Regions from separate parts of the Desulfotomaculum sp. 1211_IL3151 genome, predicted to be linked through region 3. Evidence: riboswitches for the same ligand, from Rfam matches in the RefSeq annotation. Region 3 holds a riboswitch; each other region holds the start of a gene.
The links. Region 3 has a riboswitch for cobalamin ahead of cobT (nicotinate-nucleotide--dimethylbenzimidazole phosphoribosyltransferase). Riboswitches for the same ligand answer to the same signal wherever they lie in the genome.
Positions count from the first base shown of each region.

Region 1: linked by a shared signal. The riboswitch ahead of metE (5-methyltetrahydropteroyltriglutamate--homocysteine S-methyltransferase) and the one ahead of cobT (nicotinate-nucleotide--dimethylbenzimidazole phosphoribosyltransferase) in region 3 are both predicted to bind cobalamin.
Region 2: linked by a shared signal. The riboswitch ahead of V6C11_RS07625 (S-layer homology domain-containing protein) and the one ahead of cobT (nicotinate-nucleotide--dimethylbenzimidazole phosphoribosyltransferase) in region 3 are both predicted to bind cobalamin.

Region 1 covers NZ_JBAIYV010000010.1:65,074-68,352, reverse strand. Annotated here, with positions in the region: gene metE (5-methyltetrahydropteroyltriglutamate--homocysteine S-methyltransferase) at 1-1,399, opposite strand, end outside; cobalamin riboswitch at 1,440-1,573, opposite strand; gene V6C11_RS01640 (PRC-barrel domain-containing protein) at 1,774-2,784, opposite strand; gene V6C11_RS01635 (50S ribosomal protein L25) at 2,899-3,279, shown strand, end outside.
Region 2 covers NZ_JBAIYV010000031.1:20,067-23,345, reverse strand. Annotated here, with positions in the region: gene V6C11_RS07625 (S-layer homology domain-containing protein) at 1-1,901, opposite strand, end outside; cobalamin riboswitch at 2,059-2,248, opposite strand; gene V6C11_RS07620 (DUF6125 family protein) at 2,273-3,025, opposite strand; gene V6C11_RS07615 (M24 family metallopeptidase) at 3,041-3,279, opposite strand, start outside.
Region 3 covers NZ_JBAIYV010000035.1:112,844-116,122, reverse strand. Annotated here, with positions in the region: gene V6C11_RS08725 (energy-coupling factor ABC transporter permease) at 1-355, opposite strand, end outside; gene V6C11_RS08720 (sirohydrochlorin cobaltochelatase) at 433-1,254, opposite strand; cobalamin riboswitch at 1,361-1,542, opposite strand; cobalamin riboswitch at 1,669-1,849, shown strand; gene cobT (nicotinate-nucleotide--dimethylbenzimidazole phosphoribosyltransferase) at 2,009-3,064, shown strand; gene V6C11_RS08710 (cobyrinate a,c-diamide synthase) at 3,182-3,279, shown strand, end outside.

The DNA.
Region 1 (3,279 bases), on a different contig from region 3:
TTTTAATTCCTTTATCATATTCTGCTTGAGAAATAATGTTATTTTTGAAATCCCGTCTCAGCTTCCTAATCTCATTGGTTTGAGGAAAACTTCCAATGGTTGTTGTCGGAAGCAGAGGCAGATTGAGTATTCTCCGCTGAATGTCATTCCTGTCGTTAAAAGAGCCGACTCGTTCCTTTTTTTCAATGCAACAAACTCTCCCTCGAACCAAGGGGTTTATTGCTTTAGGCGATTGTTGTTTTGTTATAAATATACGTTGATTATCTTTTAAAATGGATGGGTGGTTCTCAGAATCCCTTTCAATAAAAAATAACTTGGCAAGATCCGATAGTTCTTCAAGTTTTTCCCGGGCAAAACTCAGCCATGACTTAATTTCTTTGTCTAGCTGGTTCTCATGTTCCAAAGAATAAGGAACATGTAATAGAGAACAGGTGGTGGAAGGGATGATATCTTCCCTTTTTACATGTTTTTCTATGTTTTTAAGTAAAGTCAAGGTACTTCGATAGTCATTTCTCCAAATATTTCTTCCGTCGACAATGCCTGCAATTAGTTTTTTACCGTTCAGACAATTAAGAATTTTTAGATTTTCCGGTCCGTATAGAAAATCCAGTCCGATACCATAAATCGGAATATCAAACAGTGTTTTTACAGCTTCCACCGCATGATCAAAATAAGTCATGACGATCAGTCTAAGCCTGCTATCCACGTTGGCTAATTCTTTATAGGATAAGTAAAACAGTTCAAGGGTTCTTTTGTCCAGATCCTTTACGACGATTGGTTCGTCAAATTGAATGTATACTTCATCATCAAGAAAAGCCATTTTCTTAAGCAGAGAAACGTAACAAGGCAAAATTCTTTGGAGTAGTTCCAAAGTATCCGGATTACGATCAACACGTTTGGAAAGAGATAAAAAGGTTATGGGTCCGATCAAATTAATTTTTGTGCGGATGCCGTATTCTTTTGCTTCTAAATACTCATTGATTATTTTATCTGCATTTAATGAGAAGTCCATGGTATCGGAAAGTTCCGGGACAATGTAGTGATAATTGGTATTAAACCACTTCGTCATTTCCAGCGCCACAGCGTTACTCGTTCCGCGGGCCATAGCAAAATAAAGCTCTTGTTCGTTGTGGATGGTACGAAATCTTTCCGGTATTGCATTTAACATCATTGCTGTATCGAGCATGTTATCATACAAACTAAAATCATTGCTGCTAATAAAAGAGATACCAGCCTCTTTTTGATATAACCAGTGTCTTCGACGTAATTTTCTTGTCCGATCGGCAATCTCTGCAAAACCGATTTTTTGATCCCAATAATGTTCAAGGGCTTTTTTCAGTTCTCTCTGTTCTCCGATTCTCGGAAAACCGACTACATAAGTGGCTGCTCCTGTGTACAAAGTAATTCCTCCTTTTTTGTTTGCGCGACAAAAAATTAGCAAATTACCATGGTACTCGGACTCCGGACTTGCCAAAACAGCCTTCCGTTACCGTAGCGCGACTGCGTCCGATTCTCACGGACTTCCCCATTTGCGGTAATTTGATTAATAATTATAGAGTATCCCACAATGTTTGTCTATACATTGATAGTATGCTGCCTTCGAATAAATTCACCTGCCTTGGGCTAAAGAAAGGTGTCTGAGCTTCAGTTTTGTGCTGAAGATCAGACACCTTTTCGTGTTAGCTGTCAGCCCGTAACCTTTTAGGCCCAAGGCTCATGGCCCAGGGGCCTAATTAGCCTTGCAACTATCAAATACAGCAATAAAGCGGAGGACTATTCTTTTTTAATCTCTGTATTTTCTTCTGGTACGATGGGCTCCCCGATCGCTTCTTGTTCATCCTCGCTTTCGTCCTCGCTGGGATTTTCTTCGCGGGGTAAAGCACCGGGGGGTAATTCATGGATTTCAACGAGATCTTCTATCTGTTCAACACGGGTTAATTCCTCGGTCTGGCGTGGTAGTGAGCCTGGTGGTAAATCTTGAATAACAACCTCGTCATGGATAACCTCTTGGCGGTTTAAGGCTTCTTCCTCTGATCTTAGGGTGCCTGCCGGCAAATCATGAATGACAACATCGTCTTCGATGGGGTCGTCTTTACTTTTTCTCTTAACCCGTTCACGTAGCGTTTCTCCGAGATCTTTCGTTTTGCTTTCAATTTCCTCCACCTTTTTGCTGCTTATTTCTTTCGTTAACGTACTAATTTCCTTGGTTTTTTGTACCGTGCTTTCCCAGATATGATTTGTACTGTCTTTGAGCTGTTTAACGGTTTCGTGTAAACCGCCATCAACTTTAACCAAGTTTTCTAAGGCATCCACGGACGTTACGACTAATTCTTTACCAATGGTCTTAACAAAGGCAATTTCCATAAAGGATTTACCTTTAAATAGGCTGTTTAAAAAGTTGCCGCTAATCTCCAGGCCAACGATTTGACCACTTATTTCATCAACATAAAACTCATCTACTTCCCCGAGATCGGAACCATTTTCTGCGATAACTTTGCTGCCGATGATGTTAATTCTTTCTTTGTAAAGCTTTAAAATGTCTGGCAGGCTGGTACCCTTTTCAACGATTGCTCCTTGATCAATGGTGATGGCATCGGCACCTACGCTGCGTACTTTACCATAAGGGGCAAATTTTTGATCTTTAAACCAACCTTTTTGCTCTATAATTAGGGCGGCTATCCTTTGCTGAAACGGATCTACAACTAACCCCTTGACTGCACCCATTTCCTGGCCCTCGGCAAGACTGATGATCGGCATACCAATAAATTTTTTGCTCTTGCGCATTATTAGGCCCCCCTTTACATCAAACTCATTATATTGATCTTTATGCCCTGGAATTGTTTGATATGACCAAAAATAGGGAATAATAGGGACATATTTAGTTGGGAGGGTAATTTTATGACAGGTTCAAGGTTAAATGCAACTGTGAGAGAAACAGATACAAAATCGATTGCTAAGCAAATTAGAAAAAGCGGTGGTGTTCCCGGTGTAGTTTATGGCAAAGAAATGGGGTCCATGAGTATTTCCGTTGACGCCAAAGATTTAAAGAAAATTCTTAGTTCTGGAACCGGACGAAACACGCTTATTAATATGAGTGTAAACGGTGGCAAACAGACTGTAATGGTAAAGAGTTTACAGATGGATCCGGTGGATCGCACGATAAGGCATGTGGATTTTCAGCAAGTTTCTAAAGACTCCAAAATTAAGACGGTCGTTCCCATTCAGTTGGTAGGTACTCCCAAGGGTGTCGCATTGGGTGGAGTAATTCAGCATGATTTG
Region 2 (3,279 bases), on a different contig from region 3:
CCGAGGGCAATATAGGCCAACATATCACTATAAACACTATTTTCAAAGGATTCCTTGCCGGCGTGCCGCTTTACTAACTGATCAGCTAATTTTTCCTTTTGGGGGGTATCATTCCATTGGTTAAGGGCCAGTAAACACTTTGCCAGCGTATTTGTTCTAGATTTTTTTGTCCAGGCTGAACCGGAACCGGCATACTCATCATAGGATCTTTTCAGGGCCTTTAGGGCAATCAATGTTTCAGCCGTGTTATAGGTACTATCCCAGCTATTAATAGCGATGGCAGCCCTATCCGGGTCTTGCACATCCCTAAGATAGCTCAGACCGTCCTGGATAGTCTCATTTACATCCTTTGTTGCATCAAAATAACTAAGGGCAGTCATAACCTGGGCAGTGGTGTCTGCTTCCTCCGGTGTCCATTCAGATCCCCAGGCTACCCCGGCGTCATAACCAAAAATATCTTTGTGAATCTTTTTTAAACCATCAATATAGGCAAGGGCCTTTTCTTGGTCAATGCCCTCCAGCAGGCCTGCTTTACCCAATGCATGAAGCACGGTCACATGATCATAGATACTTGTTCCAAAGCTGCCATCTGCTGCCTGTTGTTGGGCAATCGAATTCGCTAGGTCAGCTGCATCCGGTGCCTTATATTTTTTTTCATGAATTGGGGCCATGCTATCTGTGGGAGGTAAGGTCTGCTCAACTTCAACTACGTTTAAATTAATTTCGGTAACAATGTCTGAGTATACTTCATCCGTAACAGATAATTCCCTTGCAACGTTTTCGTTTAACGCAACCTCATTGTTCATTTCCTCCGTTGTTTCCTCTATGCTTGGGGTTGATTTAGCCTCAAACGTTACTTCTGTTACTTCTGCTTCAATTTCTGTCGTTACTTCTAATTTAGGTTCATCAATTGCTTCCTCGGATGTAATCTCAATTGCTGAAAATGATTCGGCCTCAACGAATGTTTCTGTTTCAATTTCTGGGGCTGCTTCTAACTCGGTTTCATTTGTTGTTTCTTCTGATATAACCTCGCTAGCCGGGGTTTCCCTCACTTCAGCGATTGTTTCTGTTTCTGTTTCAATCTCTGTGGCTTCGTCTAACTCAACATTATTTGCTGCATCCAAACCAATTGCTGCGGCCAGGGTGGGTGCTTCTGCATTGGCTGAGTATGCTTGCACTGCATCAAGGGCTGCCAATTCTTTAGCCAATTCCACCGCTGTGGCTGCTGGGTTGGCGGCAGTAACAGCGGCAGAAGCAAGCACAGCATCCCGGAGAGAGGTTCCTTGGTATATCCACCCGTCTGCTGAAAGGTCTTCGCCTGCCTTGACCAAGGCTTCGATACAGCGATAATCAAGGCTAAAACCTTGTGCATCATAGGTAATGGTACCGCTTTGATATTTCTCTTGGAAGTAATGAATGGCTTTATGAATGGCATCCTCTACCTGCTGCCTTTCTACTCCAGGCACCAGATCATTTTTAATGGATGCTAAGGCCAGTAAGGGGCCTTTCGTTCCATATTCATTGCCTAAAGGTCCAAAGCTGCCATCGTCATTCTGGGTGTTGCATATATAACTGATTAAGGTAAGATGATCCCCCAGCAAATTGGACAATTCTTTGATTTCTTGTTTTAATGTTTTGCCATTATTGGTCCATTTTTCAGACCCCAGATCCTCGCCGCCTAGGGCTAATACGTAGGCCGTATAGCCATCGATTTTTTCACCGGCCTGATATTGCTTATGTATAAATTCAATGGCTTTTTGGGATAACTGACTGGCGGTATAGGTCTTACCCGGTTCACTGGCCACTGCCAGGTTGGGAATCGTTAAAAATGTCGTATTCAAAATAAAACAAAGGGTGATTAGTATTGAAGTAATCCTTAAGCAAATTCTTTTTTTCCTCATTCCGATACTCACCTTTTTCATTCATGTAATTGCGATTTGTTTGTATCCTAGTTGGGCAAATTAAAAACCCCGGTTCTACAAATGTACCGGGGTTTTATGACGGTGCCAGGAAACAGCACATACACCATGAAGCCACCTCCTATACATCCGTAGGGATAGTGGTAACCTGGCATAGGCAGATTTCCTGGCTTCGGATCATCGGAACCCCACACCTTCCCAGGTTTTTTCCCAGTGGTATTTTGTGGGGCTCCTCCTCATTACAGTGGCGGTACCGCGTCGGCCTTGCACCGACTTCCCTTTTAAGCTTTACCTTTTCAGAGTAAAGCACCTATTCCAGCAACTAAAGTATTAAGTTAATCTAGCAAGTGGCACTAAGCTTCCTCAACTAAGATAAAACGCCAAGCACAGAACCACTCTTCAGGGTGGGCGTCCGGTGGGCAGCCGATACATTCGGTCTTAATTCTCGAATCAATGGTCCTGGCAAATGTTGCATACTCAACCAGACCGGCAGATTTACAGGGGTAATCATCTAAACCTTGGCGTTTCCGGGCAGACTGCACCCGGCAATCATTCATCTGAAAGACAATACTATTGGGACTTTCATCAATAATGGATTGTACATTGATCCTGGCATACATTCTAAACTGCAGGGCTTTCTTAAGGCCTTCCAGACCTGGTTTTTCCTCTAAGCCTAAGAAACGTTTAATTGAATCTGCCTCGAAGGGTGAAAATTTTCCCCAGCAGGAATCATTGCAGCGTTTAGCATCATTCATGCCATGTTTGAATTCAACAGCCTGGAACCACACTCCATCATTGGCCAGCCAGTTAACTGCTGTATCGTTAAGCAGGGCCAAAAGTTTTTCCCTAGGCATCGCTAAAAAGGGTTTTGGTACACCATTTTCCATTTCAAAGCCAAAGAATTTACCAAAACGCTTCATTTGAATATTAAAGCTCTTCTGGTAGGCTGCATCCAAAATCTTCAGTGCCTCAGGAAAACCCAGCTGATGCTGGACTTCATTAAACCATAAGGCATGATGAATGACAATACGATGAAACATCTCCATGGACAATTTAGCTAATTGCTCATTGCTAAGGTTTTCGTCCCACATTACTTTCTTTTCCATTATTTCCCCTCCTAATTATTTTATATAGGTAATCACATTGGGTGTCATACTTAAATAATCTGGACCATGCTCGGTCATTACAAAACTGTTTTCAATACCAATGGCGCCCTCAGCAAAGATAAATTTAGGTTCCAGGGCAAAGGTCATGCCAGGTAATATGGGGGTCTTCAACCCCTTGGCAAAGATCGGCAATTCATCCACTTCCAAACCTATACCATGCCCGATAAATTTAACCTTATCCTCCTGATAGCCCA
Region 3 (3,279 bases):
ATAACAAAACAATACAACCTAGAACACTCATCACGGCGGGACCAAACAAAATGGCACCCAGTCCCACACCGGTGGGGTGAGAACAACTGCCTGTGACCGAAGGGATTTTTAAAGCGGAAAGAACAAACACAAAGGCCCCCGCCAAACCCAGCAGCATTTTTAGATTTGGGTTTGCCTGTAAAGTTTTGCGAATGGAGCGAAGTCCCCAGATAACAAAGGGAGCCGATAGGGCCAACCAGAATAAGCACCAACCGGCAGGTAGAAAACCCTCGGCAATATGCATCGCATAGGCGGCATTAGGAGTAAGGAATAATAAGCAGAAAACGACCCAAAGTGAAGTAACCCGATATTTCATGGTTCTAAGTCCCCCTTTAATACAATTTTCCCAATATTTTGACATATTGCTTGCCTGTTTTAGCACTGGTTTTCTAACTAGTTAAGAAGTTCATAGGCCTGTCGTATATGCTTGATGTAGATTTCCACAATGTTATCAAATTCCAAAAGGCCCTTGAGAAGAGTTGTTACCGGATAGTTTTGAGCCAATTCATTTTGCCAGGCATCTGGCTCAGACCCGGCCAAATCATTGATGGCATGATCACCGGCAATATTCATAAAGGGGACGAGCGTTACCTTTTGAAAATCCTTCCTGGCAAGATCAGCCTTAACATCCGTTAATGAAGGATAACCCTCAATGGTACCAAGGATAACATTTGGATAGGTTTGACGCAGCATATCATTTAGGCAACCGTAGACACTAAAGCTATGATGATCACTGCCATGACCCACCAGTACCAGAGCATGTTGGGGGTCCGCAGGAACCAGATCCTTGATACAGGCCACAACCTCCTGGTAGTCTGTCAGATGATAAAGGAGTGGCGCCCCCAGGGTTAATTGATGAAAACCAAACTTACCTATTTTACTCTGAAACTGCTTGCCGGAAATACCTCGCAGGTGAGACATATTATCTACCACATTGACCAGATCATAGTATTCCATGCCTGGTATGATATGCACGGACTGTACCACTACCCTGGTATAGCCTTCATCCTGCAGTCTAGCCAAAGCAGTAATCGGACTGTCTATCTGGATACCTCTTTTGGCCAATACCCCACGAATACTCTTTGCCGTGTAGGCCCAGCGTAGTTCGATACCGGGGAAAACTACTCTGACTTGCTCCTCTAATTTTTTAAATGCAGCGGTTGCTTGATCCACAGTGGTGCCAAAGGTTACCAGTAGAATAGCTTCTTTTTCCATTACAATAACCACCTTTACAAAATAAAAAACCTTAACTAATTAAACGTTAAGGTAAGTCAAAAAAACCAGGATAAACCCCGGTTTAACTGCTTACCTCTCCTCGGGAGGGTCAGTTTTTTGTTTGGCAGGTCTCCTGACTCAGGCATAAAAATTTGTTTCTACCTTCCCAGTAGTACCAGTGGTGTAAACTGAAACAAACTAGCCATTTACAGTGGCCGGACCGTTCGGGATTTGCACCCGATTCCCTTTTAAGCCCCCATAGGGGGAACCAAACACGAAGTATTAAATTATGGTGCCATCATAACATATATATTCCATTATGTCCATAAAAACCCATGTAAAAAACCGAGTCCTTCTTATGCCCGATAGAAAATATATATTGTCAGAATCATAAAAGAACGATACAATCTTTTAAAGAGTATAATTTTTCCAGGTGCCCCGGTAGGGGAGAATAGGGAATCGGGTGCAAGTCCGAACGGTCCCGCCACTGTAAGCGGTAAGCGAATACCCATTTTGCCACTGACCTTGGGTTGGGAAGGCGGGTATCCGGCAATGATCCGCAAGTCAGGAGACCTGCCTGTAAAAATACAATTCTGAGAATGATGGAAAAGTTCTCGGCCTATTAAGGCTGAGGACTTTTTATTTTTCAGGCAAGTTCACCCTGCCAGCGACACCAGCAAAGATGACATGGTAGATGGTTGATGGCTAAAAAAGCCCAAGGCTCATGGCCATTTGAAATAAAGGAGGTAAAAAAATGTCTTTATTAACTGAAACACTTGCTAGGATTCAACTACCGGACCAGACCTGTGAAGAACAGGCCAAACAGAGGTTAGACAGACTGACCAAACCACCTGGCAGCCTGGGCATATTAGAGGAGATCGCCTGGCGGTTGGCTGGTATCCAGCGGTCCCCTCTGCCGAAACTTCCTCTGGATAAGGTATCACTGGTTTTAGCAGGAGATCACGGGGTAGTGGCAGAAGGGGTCAGTGCCTTTCCTCAGGAAGTAACGCCTCAAATGATCTTCAATTTTCTGCAGGGTGGTGCAGGTATCAATGTACTGGCCCGTCAGGCTGGTGCCAGGGTTGTGGTGGCTGATGTCGGGGTTACCGGACCACCTTTGGCAAGGGAGGGTCTGATTTCCTGTCGCGTAAGATCCGGCACAGATAATTTTGCCATCGGTCCCGCCATGAGCAGGGATGATGCCATTCGATCCATTGAGGCTGGTATCACCCTTCTAGGTCAGCAAGTTAAAAAACGTCCGGCCCTGGTTGGGATTGGTGAGGTGGGCATTGGCAATACCACGCCCAGTGCCGCTATTTTAGCTGCTTTTACAGGCGTGGCCCCGGAGGAAATTACTGGTCGCGGTACAGGTATTGATGATCAACGACTGCAGCATAAGATCGCTGTGATTAAGCGGGGGCTGGCGGTAAATCAACCCGATGCCAAGGATGGCCTAGATGTGCTGGCCAAGGTGGGTGGCTTAGAAATAGGTGCTATGGCGGGAGTTATCTTGGGTTGTGCCGCAGAGGGAATTCCGGTCGTGCTGGACGGGTTTATCTCCGGTGCAGCGGCAATGCTAGCCAAATCCCTGGCTCCTCTGAGCCGTAGGTTTATGTTTGCCTCCCATGTATCAGAAGAACCAGGCCACCGTTATATGATGCAGAAGTTAGAATTAAAACCCATTCTGCATATGGAAATGAGATTGGGCGAGGGCACAGGTGCCGCCTTAGCTTTCCCCATTATCGAATCTGCGCTACGTATTATTAACGAAATGGCTACCTTCGCAGAAGCAGGAGTTAGTGAAGGATAGATAGAAAAGGTGAAACCAAACCCTGGCTGCTTTTCCTTGTATTGCCATAAATTTTATACTATAATTTGTTTTACTAACTCTCGTTAAAAAGTATGAATATTCAAACAGGAGCAATCTATGAGAATACCAAGAATTGTTCTGGCCGGAACCCACAGTGGTGTAGGAAAGACTACCCTCACCCTGGGATTACTGTCAGCCTTCCGACGGAGGGGTAT